Regions from separate parts of the Brevibacillus gelatini genome, predicted to be linked through region 2. Evidence: riboswitches for the same ligand, from Rfam matches in the RefSeq annotation. Region 2 holds a riboswitch; each other region holds the start of a gene.
The links. Region 2 has a riboswitch for lysine ahead of dapD (2,3,4,5-tetrahydropyridine-2,6-dicarboxylate N-acetyltransferase). Riboswitches for the same ligand answer to the same signal wherever they lie in the genome.

Region 1 (12,972 bases), 1.6 Mb from region 2:
CATCTGTTTTTTGCAGACGGTCGTTGTAACGAACTACCGTTACGTTATCGGTCATCCACTCACCCAGCTCCTTGTGGATCAGGTAAGCATTTTCCGTTCCGTCCATTTTCAGGATGTTGTCGTATTTCGCCTGCTCTTTGCTGGTGTAGCTGTCAAAGAGAGTGGAAGACAGGTCATCCGAAGATTGGTTCAAACCGTTGATGTACTCGATCGCTTTTGGACCGGCAACCATACCGCCGTAGATCGCGGACAACAGGGAGTTTGCACCCAAACGGTTTGCGCCGTGCTGGGAGTAATCGCACTCACCCGCTGCGAACAGACCAGGGATGTTGGTCATTTGGTTGTAGTCTACCCACATTCCGCCCATGGAGTAGTGAACGGCAGGGAAAATCTTCATCGGTACTTTGCGCGGGTCGTCCCCTACGAATTTTTCGTAAATCTCGATAATACCGCCCAGTTTTACATCCAGCTCTTTTGGATCTTTGTGGGACAGGTCGAGGTATACCATGTTTTCGCCGTTGATACCCAGTTTCATGTCTACGCAGACAGAGAAGATTTCGCGAGTCGCAATGTCACGCGGTACCAGGTTTCCGTAGGCAGGATATTTTTCCTCCAGGAAATACCAAGGCTTACCGTCTTTGTACGTCCATACACGACCGCCCTCACCGCGCGCGGATTCAGACATCAGGCGCAGCTTGTCGTCGCCAGGAATCGCAGTCGGGTGAATCTGGATCATCTCACCGTTGGCGTAGATTACGCCTTGCTGGTAAGCGGCAGACGCTGCTGTACCTGTGTTGATGATCGAGTTGGTCGATTTACCGAAGATGATACCAGGGCCGCCTGTTGCCAAAATAACGGCATCTGCGCGGAACGATTGAATTTCACCGGAACGCAGGTTTTGCGCGGTAATCCCGCGACAGGTTCCTTTTTCGTCCAGAACGGCTCCGAGGAAATCCCAGTATTCGTACTTGGTTACAAGACCCTCTGCTTCATAGCGGCGTACTTGCTCGTCCAGCGCGTACAGCAGCTGTTGTCCGGTTGTTGCGCCTGCAAACGCAGTACGGTGGTGTTTGGTACCACCAAAACGGCGGAAGTCAAGCAGACCTTCTGGTGTACGGTTGAACATGACGCCCATCCGGTCCAGCATATAGATGATTCCAGGTGCTGCATCGCACATTGCTTTTACAGGTGGCTGGTTAGCCAAGAAGTCTCCACCGTAAACTGTATCGTCGAAGTGCTCCCATGTGGAGTCGCCTTCCCCTTTGGTATTTACCGCACCGTTGATACCGCCCTGTGCACATACAGAGTGGGAACGTTTTACCGGAACCAGGGAGAACAACTGAACGGGAACGCCTTTTTCTGCAGCTTTGATAGTAGCCATCAAGCCGGCCAATCCACCACCGACAATGATAAGTTTACCTTTTGCCATGATTTAGTCCCCCTATCCCTACAGAATGAAAGCCGACATCGCACGCAATCCGATGAAGGTTACAACCACGAAGACGACCATAGTTAAATATGTTGCAACTCGTTGGGAACGCGGTCCAACCGTAATTCCCCAGTGAACCAAAAAAGACCATAGTCCGTTGGAGAAGTGGAAAACCGTGCTGATAATCCCGATTGTGTAGAATACGATCATTGCTGGACTGCTGAAAATGTTTGCCATCATGTCGAAGTCAACAGATGCACCCAATGCCTTCTGAATGCGAGTTTCCCATACGTGCCAGACAATGAAAATAAGGGTAATGATACCTGTTACCCGTTGCCACAGAAACATGTGGTTTCTGAAGTAACCGAAGTTCCCTACGTTGTGCTTCGCTTGGAACGCGATGTACAGACCGTAAACAGCGTGAAACAGGATCGGGATGTAGATGAAAACGAATTCAACTACCAGCAGAAGCGGAACGTTTTCAATCAGACCAACTGTCTGGTTGAATGCTTCGGCTCCACGGGTCGCCTGGTAGTTGGCTGTCAAGTGGAACAGCAGGAAGAGCCCGATCGGAAACAAACCAAGAAGTGAGTGCAGCTTGTGACTGAGAAAGCTATGGCCTTTCGCCATACAATGGTCCCCCTTTCAGTGTATATAGCGCTCATGATAGATCTTTCCCCCATATCCTAACCCATTGCCTGACTCGTTAGACATGCAAAAAAGCCTCTGGACCTCTCACGCCTAACCTAGTCAGAATGTGTCAAAATACGGAAAAAAGATGGGCAAAACTTTGACCAAATCAATTGTACTCTTGTCTACAGAGAGCGTCAAGACAATCAGTAGACTAAATACATTGATAGAATAACTGTGTTTAGTTACACTATTTTTTCTCGCAATCTTCTCTCAATCGGTCATGAAGAAAGCCTCCCTCTCATAATCTGGTACAGACAGGAGGGAAGCATGATGAAAGATACCGATCAGCTGGCAGCCCTGTTGCCGCCCCAAACGATTCCGGTAACCGAACGTATGCACATGCCCTATCTCGGCTACCATCTGCTCCGCGAAACATTGACGAATACGCTGCTCGGAGAGAGCGAAAGCCCGATTTTGTACTGGCTGGGAAAAGACATCGGCCGGAAAATTCCGATCCAGTCTTCCACCGGCCCGATTCTGCCGTTTATCCGCCTTGGGCTGGGACAGCTCGATCTTCTGGAAGAGTCGGAAGAAGAAATCGTGTACAAGCTCTCACACACCATCCATGCCTATCAGACGCCCGAGCGGCTCAGCCGCACCTTGTCCCTGGAAGCCGGAATCATTGCCGGCAGCATTGAGCGATGGAAGGGCAAGGACACGTCCTCACAGCTGGAGATCGAAAGCTTGTCCCGCATTCTCATCAAGGTGTGGACGCAAAAGTAAACGCGATGCCCCCTCGGGTTCGGGATGCCCCTCTGCTTCTGACGCCCCTTGAAATACTTGCGTTAAAAAGATGCCCCCTCTGCCAGTGGGCGAGGGAGCATTCGCTTCTTACAGGCCGTGCACGACTGCTGTCTGTTCCACGTCAAGCCCGTATGCCGTATGCAGGCTGCGGACGGCAAGCTCGGTTTGCCCGGCAGGAATGACGCAGGACACTTTGATGTCGGACGTTGAAACCATTTTAATGGAAATTTCTTGTTCAGCCAAAACGCGGAACATTTCTGCGGCGACACCCGGATTGTTCACCATGCCGGAGCCGACGATAGACACTTTGGTCAGGTTTTGCTCGAAGTCGACTTTGTCGAAGCCCAGCTCTGCTTTGTTGTTTTCCAGCGTATCCAGTGCCTTTTTCAAGTCATCTCCCGCGACTGTAAACGAAATATTCGTGACAGCGGCTTCGTAGGAGCTTTGAATGATGATGTCGACGTTCACCTGGTTGTCTGCGAGTGTGTTGAACAGGCGGGAAAGAGTCCCCACCTTTGCCGGCATCCCGACAACCGTAACTTTGGCGACATCCTCGTCATGCGCGACTCCACTTACTACTCTTCCTGTTTCCATGTTGGCAACCTCCTCAACGTACGTACCCTCTTCAGCAGTAAAGCTGGAGCGGACCACCAGCCGTACCTTGTATTTTTTCGCAGCCTCTACCGAACGCGGATGCAGGACGCCTGCGCCGAGATTGGCAAGCTCCAGCATTTCGTCATACGAGATCGTATCCAGCTTGCTTGCTTTCGGCACCACCCGCGGGTCTGCCGTATAAACGCCGGAAACGTCTGTAAAAATCTCGCATTTGTCGGCATTCAGGCTGGCTGCCAGCGTAACCGCCGATGTATCCGATCCACCGCGGCCGAGCGTCGTAATTTCTCCTTCGTCGCTAAGACCCTGAAAACCTGCCACGATCACGACGCGGCCTCGCGCAAGCTCTGCCTGAATGCGCTTTGGATCGATTTGTTTGATCCGCGCCCGGCCGTGAATGGCTTCCGTCGTCACTCCGGCTTGCCAGCCAGTCAAAGAGATGGCATCGTAGCCTTTGGAATGCAAGGCCATCGCGAGCAGAGCGATCGATACCTGCTCCCCCGTGGTCAGCAGCATATCCAGCTCACGCTCGGAAGGGTAGGCGCTGATCTGTTTGGCCATATCTACCAGAACGTCCGTAGATTTGCCCATCGCAGACACGACGACTACCATGTCATGCCCTTCCTCTTTGTAGCTGATAATTCGGTCCGCAACTCGTAAAATTCGCTCAATGGTCCCTACAGAGGTGCCTCCGTATTTTTGCACGATCAACCCCATGCGGCTTCTCTCCCTTTTCCATTTCCAATGTTTGTAGAATGTATCGTTTTTTCTCGTTTTATTAGCTTGTTTTCGCCGTTTGTTTCCGAAAAATTTTACCTGTCACTTTGCACTTTATAAGAGACTACCATCGACGCCTAGCGATCTCCCTTTAAGCGGATGGTTGTTCTTGCTGAATCGGGCTTGTTTGCTCTTGCCGTTTGATACGTTCCGATTCAGTAAAAAAAGGCACCGACAAGGAATAAGTACCTGCCGCTGCCTACTGTATCGACATACCGGTTCCTCCTTCCCAATACACGCGAACAATGCAGCACATGACAGGACAACACCTATCAACGCTCACATTGACACCGTGAGATAGCACTCCATCTGACGCCGGTTTAAGAGCCAGATGACAGTCCTGCACTTGTTCAATGCAGACCCAGCATGGAGAAGCACGGGTTTTCCTCCACACTTCGGCGAATTCCCCTTTCCCGCTCCCTTCACAGATACCCGATCTCAGGGTGGTACTCTTGGTTTTCGCGCCTCTACCTCACTTCATCAGGGAAGTGAGGCTAACTATTCTGTTTGAAAGGCATTATATCATGGGAATCCGAGCGGTTCAATTGCTTTTTTGCAAAAAAGTCATGTCTCCAGCTTGCGCAAATGGGCGATAATCTGCTTTGCCAGCTTGTCGCCGATCCCGATCTGCCGGAAATCTTCGACCGTCGCCTCGCGCATTTTTTTCAGCGAGCCAAAATGGGTAAACAACAGCTTGCGCCGCTTCTCGCCGATGCCGGGAATTTCGTCCAACTGGGAAGAGAGCATCGTCTTCGACCGGGATTGCCTGTGAAACGTAATCGCAAAACGGTGCACCTCGTCCTGAATGCGCTGCAGCAAATAAAACTCGTAGCTGTCCCGCTTCAGATTGATCGGCTCCGGCGGATCGCCGTACATCAGTTGCGCGGTTTTGTGCTTTTCGTCCTTGGCCAGGCCGCAGACCGGGATGTACAGGCCCAGCTCGTTTTCCAGCACGTCCATGGCGGCTCCGATCTGTCCTCTGCCCCCGTCGATGACGATCAGGTCGGGCATCGGCTGGTTTTCCCGCAACAGCCGCGAGTAGCGTCTGCGGATCACTTCGCGCATGGACCCGTAGTCGTCCGGCCCTTCCACTGTCTTGATTTTGAATTTGCGGTATTCCTTTTTGTCCGGTCGTCCGTCTGTAAACACCACCATCGCCGACACCGGCTCTGTCCCCTGAATGTTCGAGTTGTCAAACGCCTCGATCCGGTGAGGGACACCGATCCCCAGGATGTGCCCCAGGTTGTGCACCGCCTGAATCGTCCGCGCGTCGTCCTTGGACATCAGGGCGAACTTTTCCTGCAGGGCAATCCGCGCATTTTCACAAGCCATCTGCACCAGCTCGCGCTTTTTGCTGCGCTTGGGCGTCAACACCTTGACTCCCAGCCATTCACTGAGCAGTTCCGGCTCGCTTTCCTCCGGCAGCAAAATTTCTTTGGGCAGCGCGTTTTGCTTGTCGTAGTAAAACTGGGTGACGTACGACATGAAGTCCTCGCTCTCGCTTCCGTAGTACGGAAAGGAGGTCGTCTGGCGCTCGATCATCTTGCCCTGGCGCATGTAAAAAATTTGAATGCACATCCAGCCTTTTTCCACAGCAAAGCCGATAATGTCGCGGTCGACCGTGTCGGTGAACGTAATTTTCTGCTTTTCCATCACCGCTTCGATGCTCCTGATCTGATCGCGGTATTCCTTGGCCCGCTCAAACTCCATCGCCTCTGCGGCCTGGAGCATTTTTTCCGTCAACTGCTGCTTCATCTGCTCATGTCCGCCGTCGAGGAAGCGGCTGATCTCATCCACCAAACGCTGGTTTTCCTCAGCCGGAACCTCGTACACACAGGGGGCGAGACATTGGCCCAAATGGTAGTACAAGCATACCTGCTTGGGCATGTTGCGGCATTTTCGCAAAGGATAGAGCCGATCGAGCAGCTTTTTCACCTCGGACGCGTCGCCGGCATTCGGGTACGGACCGAAATACTTCGCCTTGTCTTTTAGCACTTTTCGGGTAATTTCCAGCCGCGGCTGCGCTTCGTTTGTAATTTTGATGTACGGATATGTTTTGTCGTCGCGAAGCATGACGTTATAGCGCGGATCGTACTTTTTAATGAGGTTGCATTCCAGAAGCAGCGCCTCGATGGCAGACGACACCACGATATACTCAAAGTCCGCGATCTCGCTGACCAAAAGCTGTGTCTTCCCGTTGTGGCTTCCCGTAAAGTACGAGCGCACGCGGTTTTTCAGCACCTTGGCCTTTCCGACGTAAATAATTTCCCCGCTTGCATTTTTCATCAGGTAGCAGCCGGGCTTTTCCGGCAGCACAGCCAGTTTGTCTTTCAACGTACGGTTCATGGCTGCTCCCTCCATTTTCTTCTCACGGCCTTCTCACCTTATCGTTTTTTCATGACAGGCTGCTCAAGGACGTACAGTTCATCCTCCAGCGCGTTCATCCGCTCCACCACAAGCTTGCGGCTGTCCTCTACGCCCTGGTTATAGAAAAACGGCCCCAGCTCTCTGGAAAAAAAGGCAATCAGCTCTTCCGTCTCCAGATTGCCCAGTTCCTCGCCGCGTTCTGACTGAAAATAACGTTGCACCTGCAACACGAGATAGTTCGTTTGCTCTCTCGTCAGTTTGCCTGGCATCCGCATCTGACTTCCTTCCTTGTTCTTCCTGTCATAGGAATGTACGTTCTACCCTTCATAGTATCACGGATCGGGCAGCAAAAAAACTGCCGCTTCGATCGGAAAGCGACAGTTTTCGTACGGTAGATCGCTATTTATGCTTGCGCCCGGTCAAACCGTCGGCATTTTAGGTATGAAAAAAAAGCGGCATCGTTCTCGCCGCTTTTTCATGCTGTCGGTTTGGCTGCTTACAGATTACAGGTGTTTGCCTACCGTTGCCATCAGAGCTTCTTTTGGCTGGAAGCCGATTACTTTATCGACTGGCTGACCATCCTTGAACACGATCAAGGTCGGGATGGACATTACGCCAAAACGACCAGCAGAATCCGGGTTGTCGTCAACGTTGACTTTGACAATTTTCAGCTTGGAACCCACTTCGCTGTCGATTTGCTCCAGAACAGGAGCGATCATTTTGCAAGGGCCGCACCAAGGAGCCCAGAAGTCAACCAGGACCGTACCGCCTTGCTCTACTTCCTGGGAAAAGTTTTGGTCAGTTGCATTTACAATCGCCATGGAAAGTTACCTCCTCGAAAAGTCAATTGCTAAAATAAGGCTCAAATGCTCCTTCAGTATATCATCCCAAAACAAAAATGACTATGGCGCCCCGCACTTTGTGCGCACTTCACGCTATAGTCTATCCAGTCGCTTCTTCCCTTATCGGTTGCTTTTTTGTTCTACTGTCCGACTTGCTTGATGCGATTGATCTCCCGCTCGTGATCGCTCACCTTTTTGTGCAGCAGGTCCAGATCGGCCTCGATCAGCTTGTCTTGCCTCTCCAAACGCTCCAGCCGGGAAATCGCGTCGTCGCGGAACTCGTACATCTCGTCCCGGAATCTGTACATTTCCGCCCTGAACTCGTACATCTCTGCCTTGAACTCGTACATCTCTGCCTTGAACTCGTACATCTCTGCCTTGAATTCCCGCAGTTCCTGCTGGACCTCTTTGACAATCCGGTTGTTTTCCCCCACCATGTGAATCAGCTGTTGCAGCAGCTCCTCACTCATGCCGCTCACCTCTCCTTGGACTTATTATAACAAGCAGAAACAGAATAACGTAAGGGCTTGAGACAAAAAAAGCGCCCCGGCGTGTGGGACGCTTTTTACTGGCGTTTGCTGCTGTTTTTTCAGCCTTACACCAAAACTTTTTTGAACTCGGCAGTAAGCAGCGGCACCACTTCGAACAGGTCGCCAACGATGCCGAAATCTGCCACCTGGAAGATCGGCGCTTCCGGGTCTTTGTTGATTGCAACGATCACCTTGGAGCTGGACATACCCGCCAAGTGCTGGATCGCTCCGGAAATGCCGCACGCAATGTACAGGTCAGGCGTGACGACTTTTCCGGTTTGCCCGATTTGCATCGAGTAGTCGCAGTAGTCGGCGTCGCACGCGCCACGAGATGCGCCAACAGCCGCACCGAGCACGTCTGCCAGCTCATACAGCGGTTTGAAGCCGTCCGCGCTCTTCACGCCGCGACCGCCGGAGATGACGACTTTCGCTTCGGACAAGTCCACTTTTCCGCTCGTCTTGCGCACGACTTCCTTGACAATGGTGCGCAAATCTTTGATGTCCAGATCAACCGGAACGACGGTCGCTGTTTTCGAAGCGTCCGGCGTACCGATGGCGATGTTGTTTGGACGGATGGTGATAAAAATTTTCCCGTCAACAAATTTGCGTTTCTGGAACGCTTTGCCCGCATAAATCGGACGAACAAACACCGGTCCCGCTTCGATACCCGTTACATCGGAAACCAAGCCAAAGCCGAGCTTCGCCGCTACGCGCGGTGCGACGTCGCGACCGATTGCCGTATGCCCCAATACGACGGCATCAGGAGAGGCAAGCTCGATCAACTGCACAAGTGCTTGTGTATAGGCGTCAGGCGTGTACTGGGCGAGTGCCTGGTGATCCGCCGTGTAAACTGTGCTTGCTCCATGCTGTGCCAATACTGGCGCATGCGCTGCCGCGTCTGCCCCGAATACTCCCGCGACGATTTCGCCACCCTCGGCCAATGCTTGTGCTGCGGCCAACGCTTCCAGCGACACGTTGCGAAGTTGTCCGTCACGTACTTCCGTGAGTACAAGTACTTTTTTCATGGATATCCTCTCCCTCTCGCTTAGATCACTTTCGCTTCATTGCGCAACAGTTGCACCAATTCCGACGCCTGGGCTGCCAAATCGCCAGTGAGAATGCGGCCCGCCTGCTTTTTCGCTGGCAAGGTCTGGTCGACAATCTCCGTTTTTGCCTTCACTGCGTCTGCAGTCAGACCCAAATCGTCTGCGCTCAGTCGCTCCAGCGGCTTTTTCTTCGCTTTCATGATGCCGGGAAGAGAAGGATAGCGCGGCTCGTTCAGCCCTTGCTGGGCAGTAATCAGCACCGGCAGGCTTGTTTCCACGACTTCGAGGTCGCCTTCCACATCGCGCTCTACGCGAACCGTGTTGCCGTCTACTTCCAGCTTCACAGCGGTAGAAACGTGGTTGATGCCCAGCTCTTCCGCGAGACGTGGACCGCCCTGGCCTGCACCGGAGTCTACCGCCATCTGTCCGCCGATGATGATGTCAAACCCGACTTTTTTCGCTACTGCAGCAAGCACTTTTGCCGTTGTGTATTCATCGCCAAACAAAGACTCGTCATCCACGAGCACAGCTTTGTCTGCACCCATTGCGAGCGCCGTGCGCAAAGCGCTTTCCGCGCGGTCCGGCCCCACGCTGACCACTGTCACTTCGCCGCCATGCTCCTCCTTGAGCTTGATTGCTTCTTCTACCGCGTACTCATCGTATGGATTGATGATGAACTCCACGCCGTCCTCGGAAATTTGCCCGTTTTGGATGACGATTTTTTCTTCTGTGTCAAACGTCTGCTTCAACACAACCAAGATATTCATCAGGATGCCTCCTCCTTAATGGTTCCTCGTACTGGTGATGCTGCAAAAAAGCGGGTTACTTGTCCGCAAACTGCGGCGCGCGCTTCTCCAAAAAGGCTGCGACGCCTTCCTTCATATCTTCTGTCGCAAACGCCTCGCCGAATTTTTTTGCTTCCTGCTCCTGTCCTTCCGCCAAGCCAAGCTGAACGGAGTTGTGGACAGATTCCAGGGCGAGTCTGAGCGTGACCGCGCTTTTTTGGGTGATGGCGTAGGCCAGCTTCTTCGCTTCCGCAAGCAACTGTTCGGCTGGATATACCGCTTCCACGAGTCCGATACGCAAAGCTTCCTCCCCGCCGATCATCTCGGAGGTGAGAATCAACTGGGTCGCTTTTCCTCTGCCAACCAGCCGCGGCAATCGCTGTGTTCCGCCGTAGCCAGGGATGAGTCCCAGATTCAGCTCCGGCAATCCCAGCTTCGCTTCCACTGCGGCAAAGCGTATATGGCAAGCCATCGCAAGCTCCAGTCCCCCACCCAGGCAAGCGCCGTTAATGGCTGCAATAATCGGCTTCGGGAATGACTCCAGGCGGTCGAACAACGCTTGACCACTTCTTGACATCGCTTCTGCTTCGGCAGGAGCCAGTTGGGTAAATTCCTTGATGTCGGCTCCCGCAATGAAAAACCGGCCTTCTCCCGTCAAGACAATCGCTTTGACTTCCGCGTTGTTTTCCAACTGGTTCAAAAGTTCACTCAATTCATCGAGCACCGCTCTACTCAGTGCGTTAGCGGGCGGGTTGCTGATCGTCACAACAGCGACGCGATCAGCGATCTCCACATTCCAGTGCGAATCCATGCCTCTCCCCCCAAACGAATCCCTATGAACAAACAGGCTATTTACACAACTGAGCGAACGCTCAGTCTTTCTGTTTCCATTGTAGCAGACGTTTTCCTACAAAAAAAGCTTTTCTTTTCATTCTTTTCCCTTCATACCGAACAGGAAGAGGTTATGAATGGAATCAACGTGAGAGACAAGGTCGTACTTGCACTGCTTCATGACCCAAGATGTCGTCACTTCATCCAGCGTGCCAAAAATCATTTTCCTCGTCATCCTGACGTCCAGGTCCGGCCGGAACACTTTTTGCTCCATTCCTTCCCGGATGACTTCTTCGATCAGGTTGAAATATTGCTTCATCACGTTGCCGATGCCTTCGCTGATGACCGGATTGGCCTGGCGCAGCTCAATCTGCGTGACTTTTGCCAAATCGTGGTCTTTGGCCAGTTGGCTCAAGTGAGCGTGCACGAGGACGTACAATTTTTGCTCGATGGATGTCGCTTCCGAAATCCGCTTGCGGTTTTCGTCCACGAACTGACCCATCTTCTCGTTGAACAACGAAATCAGGATATCATCCTTGTTTTCAAAATAGAGGTATATGGTGCCGTCTGCTACCTTCGCCTCTTTTGCAATTTTGGATACCTGGGCGCTGTAATAACCTTGTCTGGCGATGACGCGTACAGCAGCATCAATAATGGCTTGATATTTTTCCCCCGTCTTTTTTGCCATAACAACCTCCATCTTTACTCGCAATGATGATAAGACAATTTTTTAAATGAATGATTATTCATTCATAAAATGAGTGTAATACAGGAACCCGGCGCTGTCAATTGCCTGGCGTGCACCTGAATGACGGCGACAGCCTGTCCCGTGCAAGCGCAAAAAGTGGCCGCTTCCCCAACGGATGCGAGCCTAACGGCAGCGTCTGTGCGTCAGCTTGTTTTGATCTCGTCCTGTGCTTCCCGCTGCGCCTTGTCTTCTTCTTGCAACTGTCTGCGCAGCACTTTTCCCACCATTGTCTTCGGCAGTTCCGTGCGCACCTCGTACTTGCGCGGAATCTTGTAGGCAGCAAGCTTCTTGCGGCAATGCGCTTCGAGCTCTTCCTCGCTCGCCTGTTTGCCGTCCTTGAAGACGATGAACGCCTTTACCGTCTCGCCGCGGTACGGGTCCGGGACGCCGATGACAGCCGCTTCCTTGATGGCCGGATGCTCGAACAGCACTTCCTCCACCTCGCGCGGATAAATGTTGAAGCCGCCTGCGATTATCATGTCCTTTTTGCGGTCGACGATGTAAAAATAGCCGTTTTCGTCCATGTACCCTATGTCACCCGTCAAAAGCCAGCCGTCCTTCAAGACCGCAGCTGTTTCCTCCGGGCGGTTCCAGTAGCCGAGCATGACCTGCGGCCCTTTGACCGCGAGCTCGCCGACCTCGCCCTGCGGCAGCTCCTCTCCCGTGACGGTGTCGAGGATGCGGCAGTCCGTGTCCGGCCAAGGCATGCCGATGCTGCCGGTGATGCTTTTTCCCCATATCGGGTTCGAATGGGTAACGGGCGATGCTTCCGTCAGGCCGTAGCCTTCGACGAGCTTGCCCCCCGTCAGTTCCTCAAACTTGGTCTTGACCTCGACAGGAAGCGGCGCAGAACCGCTGACACACGCCTCAATCGAAGACAGATCGTGCTTTTTCAGGTCGGGGTGATTAATCAGGGCAATGTACATCGTCGGCGCGCCGGGGAACAAGGTCGGCTTGCGCTTTTCGATCAACTCGAAAATTTGTTTGACCTCGAACTTCGGCACGAGAATGATTTCTGCGGCAATGCAAATGCCTTTGTTCATCACTGTCGTCAGGCCGTAGACGTGAAAGAGCGGAAGCGCGCCCAGTATTCGCTCGCCGCCTCTGCGCAGCTTGTAGAGAATAGCCTGACACTGCATCGCATTGGCGATCAGATTGGCATGCGTCAGCATGACGCCTTTGGCTAACCCCGTCGTGCCGCCCGTGTACTGGAGCAGGGCGATGTCCTTTTCCGGGTCGATTGGCACATGGACAGGATTGGCAGCGCTTTCTTTCATGACGGAAAGAAACGGTTCAACATCTGCGCTGTAGGCAACCTGCCGAGTTTGCCCCTGTTTTTTCTGGACGAACGGGTACAGCCATTTTTTCCACAAGGGAAGAAAATCGCCAACACTTGTTACAAAAATACGTTTGAGTGGTGTGGATGAGCGGATTTTCGCTACGCGTCTGTACAGGAAATCCAGCGTAATGATCGTCTCAGCGCCGGAGTCCTCCAACTGATGAATCAGCTCGCGCTCCGTGTAGAGAGGGTTCGTCATCACGACGATGGCACCTGCAAACAGCGCGCC
Region 2 (12,972 bases):
GGACTCTTGACAAAATAAAGCAGCTGCATCACAAGCCTTTTTGCACAAAAAAAGAGCGGCCTGCTTCACCGCTCTTTTTGGCTGCCAATCTCGCTAGTTCTGCTCGGACAGCCACGTAAAATATCGGGAGACCAGACGGATCGCGACTTCAATCGCGTCCTCGTTCGGCTCGATCTTGGAATGGTGCAGGCCGTACGGCGTATTGACGCCAAGCCAGAACAAAAAGCCCGGGATCTCCTGCAGGAAGTAGCCAAAGTCTTCTCCGGTCATCGCTTCCTTGCAGGCGATCAGCGTCACGTCCCCGGCCTGTTCGCGTACCCAGTCCATGAAGGCCGTTGTCAGCTTTTCCTCGTTGTACACCTGGCAGTACCCTACGCCGTAGTCGATGGACGCCGTACAGTCAAAGCCCGCCTCGATGCCTTTGACAAGCGACTCAATCCGCGCCTTGACCAGCGCCATGGACTCGGTCGAGAACGTGCGAATTGTCCCTTCCAGCCGCGCCTTTTCGGCAATGATGTTTTGCTTCGTGCCGCCTTCCAGCTTGCCGACTGTCACGACAGCGGAATCGAGCGGATCGACGTTGCGCGCCACAATCGTCTGGAGCTGTGTGATGAGATGGCTGCCTGCCACGACCATGTCGTTCGCTTGATGGGGGAAAGCCGCATGTCCGCCTTTTCCGATCAAATCAATATACAGTTCGGACGTGTTGGCAAACAAAATACCCGGCTTGGTGGCAATGTAACCGACGGGATATTCCGGCGCGATGTGCAGCGCAAAAATGCAATCCGGCCGCCAGGAAGCAAACTCCTCGCTTTCCATCATCGGCTGAGCGCCGCCCGGACCCTCTTCTGCGGGCTGGAAAAGGAACAGCAGATCATCGGCAATCGGCTGCTCCACAAAATGCGTCACAAGCCCGAGAGCAATCGCCATGTGCATGTCGTGTCCGCACGCGTGCATGTAGCCTTCGTGCAGCGAGCGAAACGGGTACGATGTCTCCTCCGTGATCGGCAAGCCGTCCATGTCCGTGCGCCAGGCAATCGTGCGCTTCGGATTCGTCCCCGCGATCCTGACCAAAATTCCGGTGCGCCACGTCTTGATCTGCATCCGCTCCTGCGGAAGCCGCGCCAGGTAATCGAGCAAATACTTTTGCGTCTTCACCTCGGCAAAGCCCGGCTCCGGAATCTGGTGCAGGTCGCGCCGAATCTGGGTAAACAACGATGTCGCCACAGTCTACGCCTCCCTTTTGGTCCCGTGCAGGGCCACGAGTTCCGCTGCGAAGCTGTCGAGAAACAGGTCGACGTCTGCTCTGCTCAACGTGAGCGGAGGCAAGAGGCGCACGATTGTTTTTTGCGTCACGTCCACGAGAATGCCGCGCTCAAGCATAGCCTGCTGCAAACGGCTGACCTCTTCCGGGGCGGCGCTGAGCGGGATGCCCACCATCATGCCTTTGCCGCGCAGCGCCTGCAGCTGTTCCGGGAGACGCTCACGCAGCGCTTCCAGAGAGGACCACAGGTAGGCAATCACTTCTTCCACGCTTTTCGCAAAGGCTGGATCGAGCAGCTCATCCAGCACGACGTTGCCAAGAGCCGCCGAAAGCGGTGACGGTGCAAAGGTCGTCCCGTGGTCGCCCGGCTTGAACTGGTCCATCAGCTTCGTTCCGGCAATCACACCACCGAGCGGCAGCCCTCCGCCTACGCCTTTGGCAAACAGGATCAAATCCGGCGTCACGCCTGCGTGCTGGTAGGCAAACAGCTTCCCGGTACGTCCCATGCCTGTCTGGATTTCGTCGATGGCAAACAGCATGCCTTCCTCCCGGCAAATCGCTGCCACCTCGCGCAAAAACGACTCCGACAGCGGCACGACCCCGCCAGAGCCGAGCACAGGCTCCATCAAGACAGCGGCTGGCTTTGCATCGCGGCAAATCGCCCGCAAGCCGTCCGCATCCTCAGGGTCCAGCTCATACACCGGAAAATCCGGTTGCGGAAAATCCTGATACACATGGGCTTGTCTGGTCAGCCGCACCGCGCCCAATGTCCTGCCGTGAAAGCTGTTGCGCAGCACGACAATCCCTTCGCGCCCGGCTCCTTCTGCCTTCGTCCATTTGTGGATCATTTTGATTGCCGCTTCGGTCGCTTCCGCACCGGAGTTGGTGAAAAACACTTTTCCCGGGATCGACTGCTCCACCAGCCGCTTCGCCAACTTGATTGCCGGCTGGTTCAAAAATACGTTGGAAATGTGCAGGAAGCGCTCGCCCTGTTCGCGCAGCGCCTGGACAATTCGCGGATGGGAGTGGCCGAGCACATTGACGGCCAGCCCCGTAAACAAATCCAGATACTTTTTGCCCGCTGTATCGTACAGGTAGTTGCCTTCCCCTTTTTCGATGGCAATTGGCAAGCGTTTGTAGGAAGAGACGATGTATTGTTCATCAAGCGTACGCCAGTCCATGTGAGCTCTCTCCCCTACAGCTGACGTAGCTCCTGCTTGATCTCCGTCTTGGAGCGAGTTTTGTCGTCGATCTGTTTGATGACACGCGCAGGTGTACCCGCAACAACCGTGTATGGCGGCACGTCTTCAATCACGACTGCGCCCGCAGCCACAACCGCGCCTTTTCCTACGCGAACGCCTTCCAGCACGACCGCGTTGGCACCGATCACGACGTCATCTTCCACGACAACCGGTTGCGCGGAAGGCGGCTCGATGACACCTGCGATGACAGAGCCTGCGCCGATATGGCAGTTTTTCCCGATGGTTCCGCGACCACCGACGACGACGTTCATGTCGATCATTGTGCCTTCGCCAATCACGGCCCCGATGTTGATCGTAGCGCCCATCATGATAACGGCGTTGTTTCCGATTGTCACCTGGTCGCGGATGATCGCGCCTGGCTCGATGCGCGCCTGGATTCCTTTTGTGTCGAGCAGCGGAATCGCCGAATTGCGGCGGTCGCTTTCCACGACGTAGTCTTCGATTTTGTCAGCGTTCGCAGCCAGAACCGGCTCGATTTCTTTCCATTCGCCAAACACAACGCCTGTCGTGCCTGTAATAAACGTCTTGGAGTTGGCACCGAAGTCAATGCCCTCCAGATTGCCTTTCACGTATACTTTCACAGGTGTTTTCTTCTCGCTTTTTTGAATAAACGCGATAATTTCATTGGCATCCATCATGTTCACTGGTACTTCCTCCTTTTAATAAAAAAGCTTTGCCAGTCAGCGAAAGCGAATCGCTCCCCCTGACTAAAAAAAGCAATGAGTGCATACGCTATCTCATTGCTTTTGATACTGCTCAAGCAAATCGTAAATAGCGCTCCACAAAAAGACGTCCTTTTTGTGACAGGATGCTCATTGTTCATGAATCACCCCAGCCACTGCTATCCAAGGGGAACAGCAACAGCTTCGGCGCTTTAGCCTTTCCTTCCTTTCCTGCCCCCTGGCAGACTACGAAAAGATGTACTCATCTTCAGCGCACCTCTATTTAGACTTCCAATATTATAATTTCACTTAACTCTACCAAAATCAATCACTTGTGGCAACAGCTTTGTGGAAAGAAAAATAATCATTGACAACGAGAATCATTTTCATTATTTTATTTTGTGAGAATGATTTTCATTATCTTATTGGAGGTTTGCTTATAATGAGCCGCATTTTGATGGTTTACGCAAGCATGACAGGAAATACACAGGAAGTTGCAGAAGCAATTGCCGAAGGAATCCGTTCCACCGGAAAAGACCTGGAGATAAAAGAAGTCATCGATGCCACTGCTAAGGAACTGGAAGACTACGATGCCATTTTGCTCGGCGCCTATACATGGGGGGACGGCGAACTGCCAGACGAGTGCCTGGACTTTTACGAAGAGATGGACGATATTGATTTGAGCGGAAAAAAAGTCGCAGCGTTCGGTTCTTGCGATTCCGCTTACGAGCACGTCGGCGCTGCTGTAGATATTTTGCTGAAAAAAGCGAGCGAGCGCGGAGCAGAAACGCCACTCGAAGGTTTGAAAATCGAGCTTTCCCCTAACGAAAAAGAAGTAGAAATTTGCAAACAGTTTGGCGTTTCCTTCTCCGAACTGCTCGGCTAAGGTCAGCCAAGGACAGGGCTTTTGTCCAAAAAAGCCTTTCTGCGCAAGCGCTGTCATGCTATAATAGCACTCCACTTTTTCCAAAAGGGGGTTGCTATCATGACGTTACATACAGATACGGTCTATTTGCGACCGCTGCAACAAAAAGACGCAGCCGAGCTTCTGGAGCTTCGGCTGCGTAATCATGCTTTCCTGCAACCATTCGAACCGATTCGTCCTCCCTCTTTTCTGACATTGAGCGGGCAAGAGGAGCAAATTGCGAAAGCAGAGCAAGACTTCGCAGCCGGGACCGCCTTCGCCTTTGGCGTGTTTTTGCGCGAAACGGACGAAATGATCGGCCGCGTCGCTCTGTCAAACGTCGTGCGCGCCGCCTGGCAAAACGCGACCATCGGCTACTTCATGGATCAGGCGAAAAACGGCAAAGGCTACACTACAGCCGCCGTCCGGCTCGCACTCGGCTACGCCTTCCAGGAAGCCGGGCTGCACCGGGTACAGGCTGCTGTCATGCCCCGCAATACTCCCTCCATCCGCGTACTGCAGAAAAACGGCTTTCGCCAAGAAGGATTGTCCTTGCGCTATTTGCAAATCAACGGCGTGTGGGAGGATCACCTCATTTTTGCGATCACGGCAGAGGATTGGGCCTAATCAATCCGCTGCGCCTTGCTGTGCGCGCAATCGCTCCAGGATTCGCCGCTTGCGGTACAGCATTCGTCCCGCTTCCGCGACGTCCTGGACGGTTGAGCGATTCAGGTACGCCCCGAACAGGATTCCTGCAATCGGCACCATCTGAAACAGCTTTTTCCAGCCGAAATTTTCCGTATACGTCACCACGACCTCCCGCCAGCCCTGCAACTGCGCGATCACGTCTTTTTGGGCAGCAGGCTCGTCAAAACGCGACAGCTCGGCCAGTATCGCCTTTTTCCCGACAATATCCGAAGACGCGAATTGCAGGCATTTGACCACGAACAGGCGCTCCCGCTTCTCTTCCGGCCGATAGCCGTAGCAAAGCGCCATTTCTTGCAGGATCTTCAGCGAGGTGCCCAGCAGCAAAGGAATGTCAATCGCCAGCGTAAAAATGCCGCCGATGCCTGTCGTCGCGCCCTGTACCGTGGCAAAAGCCGCCCGTGACTCCGTCAGATTGCGGGCAATCTCATCCATGAGGACGAGCGGTGCCCCCGCGACGTCTTCTGCCTGCGGCATTTCCGCGCCAAGCCCCTCCAACCGGGGACGGAACTTGCTGTAAATCGCCTTATCTTGAACAAGGTACGTCCCGCCTGTTTCGAGAAACGCGGCCATCTCGTCCACGGCCGTGCCCAGCTTTTCCCTGACGAAATTCGGCGTAATTTTATCGAGCCAAACGAACGGAAGTCTGCCTAGTTTTTCCCAAAACCACAAGTCGTTCTGGTCGCGCTCCCATGCCTCCACCTCTGCCAATGCCTGCTGCAAAAACGGTCTCGACTCCATCTGACGACATCCCTCCCGAACTAATTGCCCTGTGTTTCTTTGCCACGCTTCCATTGGCATTGGTTGCGAAGCAGCGCTTTGACATGCGCCCGCAGTTCCTCTGCTGAAGAAAAACCGGCAAATTCCTTACTGTCTGTTACGATTCCAAGCTTCAAATGTTTCACTTGTCCTTGTTCCATGCAAAAGCCGAACGATTTCAGGATCGCGAGCTGTTCATCCGTCATCTTCCCTTGCCTCCCCGCTTTGGAAAAAACCCCCCTGCCATAAGCAAGGGGGTCTTTCGCTTATTTGACCTCTACGGTAAAGGTCATGGTTTGATCGCGTTCGCGTTCGTCCAACTCTTTGCCGTATTTTCTGTCTTTTTGCACGATCGAGCAAGTTTTATAGCTGAATACGTTCGTCACCTTGACCGTATAGACACCTGGCTTGTTCTCGTTGTCTGCGATAATGGCTTTCAGATCAAGCGATTCCTCACCCTTGTCCTCGTCTTCCTCGTTCGTGCTCGGCATGAAACGCGCAATCTCTTTTCCTTCATGGAACACCTGAACCTTGTTTGTCGAAGAAATAGTTCCCCCGATGTAATCCTGGCTGGAGCCGAATGGCATTTCGCCGTACGTCCAGACGAGGTTCGGCATGTAGTAGGTGATCGTGTCCTTGCCGCTGCCGTCCTTGATCTTTTTGTTCCCGTTCCGCTTCGCGTAGGTAGACACCAGCCGCAGATCGCGCAAGCTGTCCAGATCCGCTGCAGAGTTGACGATGACGGTTTGGCCGTCGCGGTATTCGCTGCCGCGCTTGTTTTTCAAAAGAATCGGCCCTGGCGCTGGAGCCAGTCCTGCTTCATTTTTGGCACATGCAGGAGCGGACGGGATCGGGGGAGAGTCCTCTATGACCTGAATGTAGCCGCACCACGACTGCCGCGGTTCGCGTTTGCTGTAATAGTTGACCTTGTATCGGCCCGGCTTGTAGCTGGACAGCAGCAAAGCCGTATGATCCCAGTTCAGCTTTGATTCATCCACAACGACGTTGTCAACGGCCCAGAAGCCCGGTCCCTCGTCATCAGAAGCTTCACTGCCCCGCTCCACGTGCTCGGCAGCCGTCGCCAGCCAAATGACGTGCACCGGATTTTGGTAGAGCTTCACGGTGCTATTGGACGAATACAGGTTTTCCCGTTCCACCATCAGCGTAGACTTTGCATTTGGCTGCATCAGCACATCCAAGGTCGCGGTTGCACTGGCAGGATCGCAGGAGTTCGGCGCGCCGGGCACCTGAATTTTCACCTCGATTGTCGAGCCGCCCCACAGATTGTTGGTGTTGGCAGCCTGATTGGGCTCGAAGGTGACGGTCATGGTCATTCCCGCCATCATGTCCGGAATCACGACCTCGAAGTGCTGGGAGTCCGTCAACGTTTGTCCTGTTCCGTTCACGGACCAGCGGCCGACGACCGGAGAATACAGTTTCACGACGCCCGGCGCTGACGGAGCCGTAATCTGCTGTCCTTGCGAAAGCTTTTGCCCGCTTGCATCCGTTCCCACATACAGTTCAGCCATGCCGACCCGAATGTGCGTCATCCAGGTGCTCATGCTGCTGTCGTCAGGAATGAACATCAGATCATAATTGCCCGTCGCGAGCGTCCCCGTCGAGAACACCTTGGCCGGCACAGACCGGATTTCCGCGTTTGTCGTTTTGTTTATCAGCTTCCACGTTCCCGGAACCGTGCTGGCAAAGCTGGTGGAACCCATCATGCCAAAAATTTGCGTCTGGCTGCCGGATGGAACCTGTTCGCCTTCGGGCTTCTCCCCTTCAAAGATGCTCGGGAAGTTTTGCGCCTCTACTTGAAAGCGCACATGCACGGTGCTTTTTTGCGACCTGGCATCCGTCACGACGAACGTGAGGGTGTGCTGTCCAGGAGACAATTTGGCGGCTGGAATCGAGAAGCGGGGAACCTGCCAGCGAAACGTGCTTTGCGCGGACTGCTGCTCCATCTGATACTCTGGCAGTTCCACTCCATCGAGCAAGACTTCGCTTCGATTGAGATTCGTGCCGCTTCCGTACGTCGTTTGCACCAGATCAATATCCAGAGCGGTTTCAGGCGGGAGGATGAACTCGTCGTTTTTCACCCAGTTCCATCCGCCTGAGTCCAGACCTGCTACCTGATAGTCGTTGAAAATAATCATATTGTGAACAGGCTGCGAAACGGGCTTGGATACCTGGCTGTTTTTTTTCATTGATGTTGTAGCCCCTGCTCCCATGGCTGGCGGAGCCGATACGCCCGACAGGAAAGTGCCGGTTGCCAGACACACAAGAAGTGCTTTTACAACCCATTTTTTCACGAAATGTCCTCTACCTTTCTCTGATTGCTCGTGTTGCCACTCGTCTTTCTTCGACAAAAAGAGCGCTTTTTCCTGTGTGGCTTGAAAATATTTCGTCAAGGACTCGATATAGGAAATTCCTATTTCATTCATAATTTTTATAGGATTGATTTATGCCCTACTTACTGGTAAAACAAGAACAAAGGGGGGAGCCGGATGAGTTCTACGCATCAATGGAACGCGAAGCTGTACGACGACAAGATGAATTTTGTTTCTGCCTATGGCAAGGGAGTTGTAGAATGGCTGTCTCCGTTGCCGGGAGAACGCATTCTCGATCTGGGCTGCGGGACAGGGGATTTGAGCGCACAGTTGGCACAAGCAGGCGCAAACGTAACAGGCATTGACTTTTCGCCCGGCATGATAGCCGCAGCCCGCCAAAAGTACCCGCAAATCGCCTTTTTCGTCGCGGACGCCCACACTTACCAATCCGCAGAAACGTATGACGCGGTCTTTTCCAACGCCGCGCTGCACTGGATGAAAAAGCCGCGCGAGGTGATTCGCACTGTCTGGCATGCTCTTGCACCCGGCGGACGGTTCGTTGCCGAGTTCGGCGGAAAAGGCAATTGCGAGCACGTCGTCCAGGCGTTGCGCATCGCCTTGAACCGCCGGAAGCTTTCGGCAGATGAGCGCTCTCCCTGGTATTTTCCCACTGTCGGCGAGTACACGACACTGCTTGAAGAGCAAGGCTTTCGCGTGACACTCGCTTCGCATTTCGACAGACCGACGACGCTGCCTGACGGGGATCGCGGGCTGCGCCATTGGCTCGATTCGTTTTGCAGCCCCTTTTTCAGCGGGCTGTCCGCGCAGGAGATCGAAGCCGTCTGCGAGGAAGTGACTGAACTGGCGCGTCCGGTGCTGTTCCAGGACGGCAGCTGGGTCGTGGACTACAAGCGCATTCGCATCATCGCCTACAAGGAAGCTATAGGAGGCGGCCCTGCCGCCATGACTACAGAACAGGCTCACGCCGCGCCAGGCTTAGCCAACAGCTGAAAGCAATGGTCATGCCCACGCGTAAAAAGCAAACAGCCCGCACGCTTCGTCCCGGGACGGATACGCAGGGCTGTTTGCTTGATCTGGCTGGGAGTCTTCGCTGCAAAGCTTACATGCCTTCCGGATTCGTCAGCAAAACTTCGTCTCCCTCGTTCAATCCATTTACCACTTCAACAAAGTCGGTTCCTTCCACACCAATCTGAATCTCTTTTGGCGTCGGCTCGCCGCTCGCCGGGTCTTTTACCATCACTGTGCCAATTCCTGCTTCCAATACTTCCACAGCGTTCAAAGGCAGTCGCTTCACGTTATCTTTTTGCTCCACGTAAATATCGCAATCCCCTGTCATGCCGTGCTTCATGTCCTTCGTGTCGCTCAGCTCGACCTTGACGGCGAAGCGAACAGACTTGTCCTCTTTTGTCCCCTCTTTTGGCAGTTCGGTGACTTTTCCTTTAAACGCCTTGTTGCCAAACGCCGTCAAGTAAACATCGACACTTTGTCCAAGCTTGATCGACGGGATGTCCATCTCATCCACGGCTGCGATGAAGTAGACGGAGGTCGTGTCCATAATGACCACAGCCGGCTCCGAGCCAGGCTCCTCCCCTTCCTTGACGTTCAGCTTCGTAATCACTCCGCTGATCGGCGCTTCCACTTGCTTTTTCGCAATTTCCCGCTTTTTCTGCTCCATATTCAAAAGCGCTTCTTTCAAGGAAAGCTCCTTGTCCTTCAACTCCAGCTCGGATTCTGTCAGATCCATTTTGAACAAAAGCTGTCCCACTTTGATTTCGTCGTCTTTTTCCACTTCCACTTTTCCAATTTTTCCGTGCGTCCCTGCCACAATCTCCATCTCATCCGGAAGCTCAAACGGCGTAGCTTTCTGGCTTGCGAACAACAATCCGTTTGAATCCGTGTATTGAACCTCGCCCAAATCTCCCACGTAGAGGGCACCAGGCTTTTTGACCAGGACCTCGACATCGTGAACGCCGCCGACTCCTTTTTCTTTTTGGCCGATATGGTCCACCTTCGTCACGACGCCGTCCACATAGTAAAGCGACGAGCTGATAAATACTTTCACCTTCTGTCCTACGCGGAAATGCTCGGCTTCGTATGCGGTGAACTTCCCTGTGATTTTCAAATAGTCGGTGTTGGTCAGCTTCGCCACGACGGTGTCAGGCGTAACTGTATCGCCTTCCTTCACCAGCACTTCCTGGACTTTTCCCGCTTTATCGGCAACAATCTTGTCTTTTTTGTTTTTCAACTCGTTAAGCTCTTTTTGCGCACGAACGATGGCCAGCTCCTGCTTCTGCAATTCCAGTTGGGCGTCCACGCTGTCTACGGTAAACAGCACGTCGCCTTTTTTCACGGCTTGTCCTTCCTTGACAAACAGTTTCTGCACCTTGCCGCTGATCTCCGGTTTGACTTCCTCGCGCGCCTTTGCTTCGATGGTGCCGGAAGAGAAAATCGTCTTCTTTACTTCCCCCATTTCTACCGTGGCCGTCGGGAAGGAAGGCGGTTCGGCAGGCGGCTCCTCTGCAGCCGTATTTTTCGACTGGTAGTACGCGTAACCACCGTAGCCACCTCCTCCCAGAACGACCACAATCGCTGCCAGTATGATCCATTTTTTCTTGTTCATCTTTCGTTCCCCACATTTCTTATTCTGATCGAATCGCTTGAAGTGCACTGAGACGGGATGCCCGGATTGCCGGGAAAATTCCTGCGAGCAGCCCGATGACAAAAGAGAAGCCGATTGCAAACAGCGCCAGCCAGGCCGGAATCACTGCCAGTTTGCTCTGTTCGCCTTCCGGTCCGCCGCCATATCCCATGTTCAAGTTTTCCAGGATGCCGCCGGATGCGCCAATGTAGTTCACCAGTTCTACCGCTCCCCAGGCGAGCCCAAGGCCAGCCAGGCCGCCGATCAACCCGATGAAGCCTGACTCCATCAAAAACAGCCAGCGAATGTTCAGCACAGTCGCCCCGATTACTTTCATGATGCCGATTTCTTTTGTTCGCTCCAAAATGGACATAATCATCGTATTGACAATTCCGATGGTGGCAACCAGCAAGGAAACCGCTGCAATGCCGCCCAGCACCATCTGGATCACGAAGAAAAAGTTGTTGATCGTCTCCAGTTCGCGCGCTGGCGACCAGACTTCAAAGCGTTTTTCCTTCAGCGCCTTGACGACGCTTTCTACCTGCTCCCGCGATTCCACCTTGACGGTAATCTGGTCGAATTCAAACGTGTCTTTTTTCGCCTGCTCCCGCGTCCGGCGCGATGAGCCCTCGCTGACTTCGTCGCCGCGTCCGCGGTTCACCCAATCGTTCAGCTCTTTCACGACGCCAAGCGGGACGTAGACTGCCGACGAGTAGCGAAAGTTATCCGATTTTTGCAGTTGGCCGACGACGCGCACCCGCAATTCTTTTTTCTCGTATTTCGGCTCGTCGTCGATACGGTATTCCCGCGTCAGGATGAGTGTTGCCGCTTTGTCGACGATGTTGAAGGCAGCCGACTCTCCGCCACCGCCCATATCGAAAGGCATCCCGGACATGTCTGACTCTCTGCCGTTGTTGGCATTGCGCCTGCGCGCCTCCCGCTTTTCTTTTTCCACATCGCGCAATTCCCGTGGAACGTTATATGCGACGACGACCTCCTGCGGCGAGCCTGTCAAATACGTCCCTTTTTCTATCTCGTTTTTGCGGTAGGCGGCCGACTCATTCACGTCGACCCCGACGAGCTCGACGTAGCCTTCGCGCCTGCCTACCTTCAGCTTCGTCTGCTCATGCAGCCGCTTGACTGGCATGACGGCTGCGATGCCCGGTATTTTTTTCAGCTCCTGAACAGCTTCCATGTTCAGCCGCTTGCGCTGATCGTCCGGGATCGGCTCGTCCTTTTCCTCGTCGTAGTACATCGGCTCGACGTCCATTTCTGTCAAGTTCCCGAAGTTTTCCAGACTTTTTACTGCGTTTTCCTTCAGCCCCAGGCTCAAGGCCATCATCGCCACAATAGCCGCCGTACCGATCATGACCCCAACCGATGTCAGGGCGGTTCGCAACTTCATCCGCCACAAGTTTCTCCAGACGATGCGAAACGAATCTATTACCTTCACAATCTGTTCACCTCATACCCCTCGCCTACGCTGGCCTCGTCCTTTTTTGTACAATCCGGCCGTCCTGCAAATAAATGACGCGGTCGGACTGCTCTGCTACTTCCTGTTCATGGGTAACGATGATGAACGTAGTCCCATTTTCCCTGTTCATTTCTCTCATGAGCTGGAGAATTTCCTGTTCGGTCTTCGAGTCCAGGTTCCCCGTCGGTTCGTCGGCCAAGATGATGCCTGGCTGGTTGACGAGCGCCCGCGCAATACTGACGCGTTGCTGCTGCCCGCCGCTCAGTTCGTTCGGCCGATGGTCGATCCGCCCTTCCAGCCCGACCCGATGCAGGATCTCCGTCGCTTTTGCCCGCCGCTTCTTGACGCTTTCGCCCGCGAAGACGAGCGGCAGCTCCACATTTTCCAGCGCCGTCAGATTGGGCAACAGGTTGTATGACTGGAAAATGAAGCCCATGTGCTTGCGGCGAAACAGGCACAGTTCGTTTTCGTTAAATTTGGAGATTTCCTCCCCGCTCACCACCACGCTGCCTTCTTCCGGCTTGGTCAGACCCGCAAGCAGATTCAGCAGCGTCGACTTTCCTGAACCGGATGAACCGCACAAGGCGACAAACTCGCCCTGGTTGACGTGCAGGTTGATATCAAACAGCACCGGAACCTTGATTTTCCCCGTTCCGTAGCTATGATTGACCCCGGTTACGGTTAGCTCTCCCGTTTTGTTGGTCATCTTTTGCAGCACCTCATTCGTTCTTTGTCTATAACATAAGACGTAAAAAGTCGAAAAACGTAACGGACTTGTCAAAAACATTTTACCTTCACACAAATGCAATAAGTTTTTCAAAATCATGTAACAAACCCGCAACCAATTGCTGCCAGAAACGTACTACAATAAGGGTGTGAAGAAAACACGAAAGGGCGATTACCGATGACCATGTATCGCTTTTTGTTTGAAACCGCTACACGCAGATGGGTAG
Region 3 (5,993 bases), 2.1 Mb from region 2:
ATCTTTTCGGAGGCGATTTTCTTGAAACGTATTTTCATAGCCGGCGACGCTTACAGCCGCGATTTTTTCGAGCTGCCCCTCGACCATGACGAGGAGCTGTCGCTCAGACCGTCGCTTGAGGTGGCAAGTTACCATGTGGCGCGCTTCGCCCTTATCATGCGTGACGACGGTTTGCGCGGCCTTGGGATCATGCCGGGCGATGCGCTGCTCATCTCCGACTTTTCCACAGAGCCGATTCACAACAGACCTGTTCTTATCAGGCAGGAAGGGCAGTTTCTCGTCCGGATCGCCGCGGACGTCAATCCGGTGGAATGCCTGTTTACGACGACGCGCGCAGAGGACGAGCCGCTGCTTTTGCCGTCCGAAAACATCCGCATCACCGGCGTCGTATCGGGCATCATCTCGCTAACGGGCCATGACATCGGTCAGTAGCCAGTCCTTGATCGCTGCCACGGTCTGCTGCCACTGCTCCTGCGGTGTGATGGCAGCAGGCTGGTCGCCCTCCTGCGGCCCGTAGCTGCCAAACTGCGCGTGATTGCCGCCTTCGATGGACATGTACACCGTCTTCGCAGGCAAAAATTGTTTGTTCTCTTCGTATTTTTTCCGGTCAATGACTCCATCGCGCGAGCCGAGCAGCGACAGTACGGGTACACCCGCTTCTTTCAAATTCCCGCGCTTGTCCGGATATGCTCCCAGCAAAATGACGCCTTCAATCCGGTCGGGCTGGCTGACCGCGTATCTGGCTGCCATCGTGCCGCCGAGAGAGTGCCCCCCGATGACAAACGACTGCTGCGGATACGCTTTTAACACCTGGTTGGCCCGCTCGACATCGGTGATCGCCAAATTCAGCGGCATCCGTGCAATAAATACCCGATAGCCGGAACCAGCCAGGGCGCGGGCAATTGGCGCATAGCTCTCCGCCTTGACCAGGGCACCCGGATACAAAATCAGACCGGGCTCACGCGTTTCCCCTCCTTCAAAAGCGATCCAGTCCCCCGTGTCGATCACCGTAATTCCTTCGCCTCCCTGCATCGCGTCTTTTGCCGCCTGACTGGGCTGATAAGGCCGCAAATACCAGATCGCTGTACAGGCTCCGACGAGCAAAAACAGCACCAGTACCCTCCACAATCGTTTCCGTTTCCGACTCATTTTGCCACCTCTCTTCCGTTCCCGCATTGCTTGCTTCTTATTATGTCTCAATCTTCCTTTCCATGTGCGTCCTTTGCCTTTTCCTGCTGAAAAACTCGTCCTCATGTACGAACGCCATTCGGTTTTCCAACCAAAACAAAAAGGCGCTGGTATCTTCCATAGCGCCTCGTATCCCCTCACTTTTTCTCCTTTTGCCGCTCCCGAAAACGGCGCACTTTCATCAGATTGCCGCACATTTTGTCATCGCACCAGCGGCGCACCCGGTTGCGGCTTTCATCGTAAAACACCCAACGGCAGTCCTCGTTGTCGCAAATCTTGACGCGTTGTACGTGCGCCGGAAGCAGCAGTTCGGCAAAGGAAGCCGCAATGCGGGCCATCACCAGCTCCCAGCCGCTTGCGGTGCTGACCATCTCCTGCTGATAGCCGCTCTCCTTGTCCGCAGTGATGACGCGAACGTAAAAAGGCGCCTTCGCGAGCGTCTGATTCAACTCCTCCAAATCCTCCTGGCGCAAAACTTCTCCACGCACAACCTGCTCCAGCAAGCCGCGCATATATTCGCGCATATGGAGCAGCGCCGCAGCACTCGCCTCATCAATCGGCAACGGAGCATGCAAATCGTACCTCCGCAAAAACCGCTCCAGCCATTCCTGCTTCGCCAGCCGATTTTCCCTGCGGCCAGAACCGCGCGAGTCACGCCAATCACTGTTTAAAAAATCAATGCACAGCCAGTCCACTTCACTCTTCCCCCATCTGTTCTTCTTCTCTTTTGCTTCTTGTATGAAAAACCAGCATATGGTATCTTAATTCTGTAACTATCATAACCATTTTTGTTGGTTACAAAGCATTTCTTTTTGCCATGCCATTATAACGCTTCACCAATCTGTTTAATAGACGAGGAGGAACCACATGAACCGGATGGAACTGCTTGCTCACTACTGGGAATGCACGTATGACAAGGAAGACTGGTTTCCGCCGCTCAAGGACGCCCTGGCCGGAGTAACGGCTGCGCAAGCAAGCTGGCGACCGGAAGGCGAGGCCGCCAACACGATTTGGGAAAATGTCAGCCACCTGCTTTACTACAAGGAACAGTTGCTGCATCGTCTGTCCGGCACGGAATTCATCCATACGGCCAAGACGAACGACGACACGTTCCGGCCTTCGGGAGGACCTGATGACGAAGCTGCCTGGCAAGCTACCTTGCAGCGCCTGGAAGCCGTCCATCAGCAGATTCAGGAAAAGCTCGCCGCGCTGTCAGAGGAACAGTTCGATCAGCCGCTTCCGAGCATCCCGGCCGGGCAAAGGGTGATGAGCATCATCCTCCATGACGCTTTTCACACAGGACAAATCGTGCAAATCCGCAAGCTGCAAGGCTCCTGGCCTGCGCGTCGGTCATTTGAATAGCCAAACTTTTACATTGATAAATCCTCACCAATCTTATATAGTTGATAAGTAAATCAATTCAATACATGTTATCCTCATCATTCACGGTGAGGATAGAGGTCGCGGCTTTTATGTCATCCTGTACGAGATTCAGAAGAGATCAATGACTCCAGGAAAGGGAAAAGTCGCCGAAGTTCATCGCGTATCTCTGTGCGCATGGGCTGGGGCTGTACCCGAAAGGGACAGAACTGTCACGTTTGCATGCCGGGCAAACGTGGTGTGCTATCTTCAGTGAAGGCTTGGTGGGGATTGGATTATACCGCCCTGTGCCGTTTTTTGGCTATTGGCGGTTTTTTCGTTTCCGACCGACCTTCTCAAAATTTCAGAAAGGTCGTGCAAGCATCGTATGTCACAGAATCAACTGCAACGTGGTTTGAAAGCCCGCCATTTGACGATGATCGCCATTGGCGGCTCCATCGGAACAGGACTGTTCCTGGCGAGTGGAGGCTCGATTCACGAAGCTGGACCAGGCGGAGCCTTGGTCGCCTACATCGCCATCAGTATCATGGTTTACTTTTTGATGACCAGCCTGGGGGAAATGGCAGCCTTCATGCCGGTATCCGGCTCCTTTTCCACCTACGCTACCAAATTCGTCGATCCGTCGCTCGGCTTCGCGCTGGGCTGGAATTACTGGTACAACTGGGCCATTACGATTGCCGTCGAGCTATCCGCCGCGGCGCTCATTATGAAATACTGGTTCCCGGATACTCCCGCCATTTTGTGGAGTGCCCTGTTCCTCGCCCTTATGTTTACTCTTAACTTGTTGTCTGTCAAAAGCTACGGCGAATCGGAATACTGGTTTGCCCTGATTAAAGTCGTGACGGTCATTGCCTTTATCGCGATCGGTGTGCTGATGATTTTTGGCATCATGGGCGGCGAAGCAGTCGGCTTCCAAAACTTCACCAAAGGCGATGCGCCATTCAACGGCGGCTTCATGGCCCTCCTGGGCGTGTTCATGATTGCCGGGTTCTCGTTCCAGGGAACCGAGCTTGTCGGTGTAGCTGCCGGGGAGAGCGAAGACCCTGGCCGCAACATCCCGAAAGCGATTCGCCAGATTTTTTGGCGCATCCTTCTCTTCTATATTTTCGCGATCCTGATTATCGGACTGCTCGTTCCGTATGACAACCCGAATCTCATCAGCGGCGATATTACCGATATTGCCATCAGTCCGTTTACAATTGTATTTGAAAAAGCCGGCTTTGCCTTTGCCGCTTCCGTCATGAACGCGGTCATCCTCACTTCTGTTCTGTCAGCAGGGAACTCGGGCATGTACGCTTCTACCCGCATGCTGTGGGTGTTGGCCAAAGAAGGCAAAGCACCCAAATGGTTTGCCAAAGTGACACGCAGCGGCGTACCCGTCAATGCCCTCATCATGACGGCTGCCATTGGCGCACTGGCGTTTTTGTCCTCGCTGTTCGGTGATGGTGAAGTGTACGTGTGGCTGTTGAACGCCTCCGGTATGTCCGGCTTCATCGCCTGGCTCGGAATCGCCATCAGCCATTATCGCTTCCGCAAAGCTTATTTGGCGCAAGGACGCGATCTGCGCGATTTGCCGTACCGGGCGAAGCTGTTCCCGTTCGGTCCGATCTTCGCTTTCATTATTTGCTGCATTGTCATTATCGGCCAGAACTACTCCGCGTTCCTGGGCGGAGAAATCGACTGGAACGGCGTTCTCGTCTCTTATATCGGACTTCCGCTGTTTTTGATCGTCTGGCTCGTTTACAAATATACGAAAAAAAGCAAGCTGGTGCCGCTGGACAAAGTCGATCTCAGCATGGATGAGTAAGATACAGCGTCTGCAGCCAGCACGCCAAAAGATTCCCTCAATCGCAGGGAATCTTTTTTTGTGTCGCAGACAGCGCTGAATGAAAGCAACACCGCAAAAGCCGAAGCATGGAAAAACGATCAGGTAAATCAACAGTACGAGTCGTTGCCTTTTGTCGTTCTCACATAGACGACCTTACCCGCGACCGCTACAGAAAAGAGGACAGCCCTGCGACTGTCCTCCTCTTGTTCTGTTTACCGCAATCGTCCCATCAAGCGCTCCATCCGTTCCAGCGCCTTTTTCAACTGCTCCATGGACGTTGCATACGAGCAGCGAATGTGTCCTTGTCCGCTCTCGCCGAACACGTCACCCGGTACGACCGCCACCTTTTCTTCCATCAGCAGCTTTTCGGCAAACTCGGCAGAGCTAAGTCCTGTGGCCGCCACGGAAGGGAATGCATAGAACGCTCCGTCCGGCTCGTGGCATGTAAGCCCGATCTGGCGGAAGCCGTCGACTACGTAGTTGCGGCGCTGGCGGTAGCTCTCGATCATCCGCTCCATATCGCCGCGCCCATGGCGCAAAGCTTCGAGCGCCGCCATCTGTGCCATCGTCGGCGCACACAGCATCGTGTACTGGTGAATTTTCAGCATGCCAGCCAGGAGGTCAGGCGTCGCACACACGTACCCGAGACGCCAGCCCGTCATGGCAAACGCCTTGGAAAAGCCGGAAATCAAAATCGTCCGCTCCTTCATCCCCGGCAGAGCCGCGATGCTGTCGTGCATGCGTCCGTAAGTCAGCTCCGCGTAAATTTCGTCGGAGATCACCAGGAGGTCGTGCTTTTCGATGATCGGCAAAAGCGTCTTCCATTCGTCTGCCGTCATCGTACCTCCTGTCGGGTTGTTCGGATAGCAGAAGATGATCGCTTTTGTGCGCTCGGAGATGTTTGCCGCAAGCTCCTCTGGCGTCAGCTTGAACTGGTTCTCCATCGTCGTTTTCAAAAACTTCGGCACTCCCCCTGCCAGACGAATCACAGGCTCGTAGGAGACGTAGCACGGCTCGACCACCAGCACCTCGTCGCCCGGATCGAGGATAGCGCGCAGCGCGATGTCAATCGCTTCGCTGGCTCCAACGGTCACGAGAATTTCCGTCTCGGGATGATAGCTGACCGAAAAGCGCTCTTCCAGATACTTTTGAATCTCCACGCGCAGCGGCAGCATCCCTGCGTTGGAGGTGTACGCAGTGTGCCCGCGCTCCAGAGAGGAAATCGAAGCCTCGCGCATGCGCCATGGCGTCACGAAATCCGGTTCCCCGACTCCCAAAGAGATGACCCCTTCCATCGACGCCGCCAGGTCGAAAAAGCGGCGAATGCCCGATGGCTTCAAGGATGCGACTGTAGAAGACAAACGATTTTTTTTGACTGTCAGTTGTGTACTCACGGCGTAACCACCATCCTGCGATCTTCGTCACGATCTTCCAGCTCAATGCCGTCGTGCTTGTAGCGTTTCAAAATAAAGTGCGTGGCTGTCGACACCACAGAGTCGAGCGTCGCCAGCTTTTGCGATACGAAGGTGGCGACCTCTTTCATCGTCTTTCCTTCGAGAATGATCGACAAATCGTAGCTGGCACCGGACATCAGGTA

Region 1: linked by a shared signal. The riboswitch ahead of AAFJ72_RS06810 (aspartate kinase) and the one ahead of dapD (2,3,4,5-tetrahydropyridine-2,6-dicarboxylate N-acetyltransferase) in region 2 are both predicted to bind lysine.
Region 3: linked by a shared signal. The riboswitch ahead of AAFJ72_RS04935 (amino acid permease) and the one ahead of dapD (2,3,4,5-tetrahydropyridine-2,6-dicarboxylate N-acetyltransferase) in region 2 are both predicted to bind lysine.

The regions. Positions count from the first base shown of each region.
Region 1 is NZ_CP154342.1:1,346,988-1,359,959, reverse strand. It holds gene sdhA (succinate dehydrogenase flavoprotein subunit) at 1-1,429, opposite strand, end outside; gene AAFJ72_RS06820 (succinate dehydrogenase cytochrome b558 subunit) at 1,448-2,059, opposite strand; gene AAFJ72_RS06815 (DUF2507 domain-containing protein) at 2,390-2,845, shown strand; gene AAFJ72_RS06810 (aspartate kinase) at 2,954-4,195, opposite strand; lysine riboswitch at 4,546-4,733, opposite strand; gene uvrC (excinuclease ABC subunit UvrC) at 4,820-6,601, opposite strand; gene AAFJ72_RS06800 (DUF2164 domain-containing protein) at 6,640-6,891, opposite strand; gene trxA (thioredoxin) at 7,126-7,443, opposite strand; gene AAFJ72_RS06790 (hypothetical protein) at 7,605-7,934, opposite strand; gene AAFJ72_RS06785 (electron transfer flavoprotein subunit alpha/FixB family protein) at 8,060-9,019, opposite strand; gene AAFJ72_RS06780 (electron transfer flavoprotein subunit beta/FixA family protein) at 9,040-9,807, opposite strand; gene AAFJ72_RS06775 (enoyl-CoA hydratase) at 9,863-10,636, opposite strand; gene AAFJ72_RS06770 (TetR/AcrR family transcriptional regulator) at 10,754-11,344, opposite strand; gene AAFJ72_RS06765 (long-chain-fatty-acid--CoA ligase) at 11,548-12,972, opposite strand, start outside.
Region 2 is NZ_CP154342.1:2,994,897-3,007,868, forward strand. It holds gene AAFJ72_RS14400 (N-acetyldiaminopimelate deacetylase) at 94-1,227, opposite strand; gene AAFJ72_RS14405 (aspartate aminotransferase family protein) at 1,231-2,445, opposite strand; gene dapD (2,3,4,5-tetrahydropyridine-2,6-dicarboxylate N-acetyltransferase) at 2,460-3,170, opposite strand; lysine riboswitch at 3,291-3,478, opposite strand; gene AAFJ72_RS14415 (flavodoxin) at 3,631-4,074, shown strand; gene AAFJ72_RS14420 (GNAT family N-acetyltransferase) at 4,174-4,719, shown strand; gene AAFJ72_RS14425 (EcsC family protein) at 4,720-5,538, opposite strand; gene AAFJ72_RS14430 (hypothetical protein) at 5,559-5,762, opposite strand; gene AAFJ72_RS14435 (hypothetical protein) at 5,823-7,868, opposite strand; gene AAFJ72_RS14440 (class I SAM-dependent methyltransferase) at 8,064-8,897, shown strand; gene AAFJ72_RS14445 (biotin/lipoyl-binding protein) at 9,007-10,527, opposite strand; gene AAFJ72_RS14450 (ABC transporter permease) at 10,547-11,998, opposite strand; gene AAFJ72_RS14455 (ABC transporter ATP-binding protein) at 12,024-12,725, opposite strand; gene AAFJ72_RS14460 (hypothetical protein) at 12,924-12,972, shown strand, end outside.
Region 3 is NZ_CP154342.1:941,080-947,072, reverse strand. It holds gene AAFJ72_RS04955 (hypothetical protein) at 22-432, shown strand; gene AAFJ72_RS04950 (alpha/beta fold hydrolase) at 406-1,149, opposite strand; gene AAFJ72_RS04945 (CGNR zinc finger domain-containing protein) at 1,326-1,883, opposite strand; gene AAFJ72_RS04940 (DinB family protein) at 2,056-2,550, shown strand; lysine riboswitch at 2,636-2,822, shown strand; gene AAFJ72_RS04935 (amino acid permease) at 2,936-4,375, shown strand; gene AAFJ72_RS04930 (aminotransferase) at 4,609-5,790, opposite strand; gene AAFJ72_RS04925 (Lrp/AsnC family transcriptional regulator) at 5,787-5,993, opposite strand, start outside.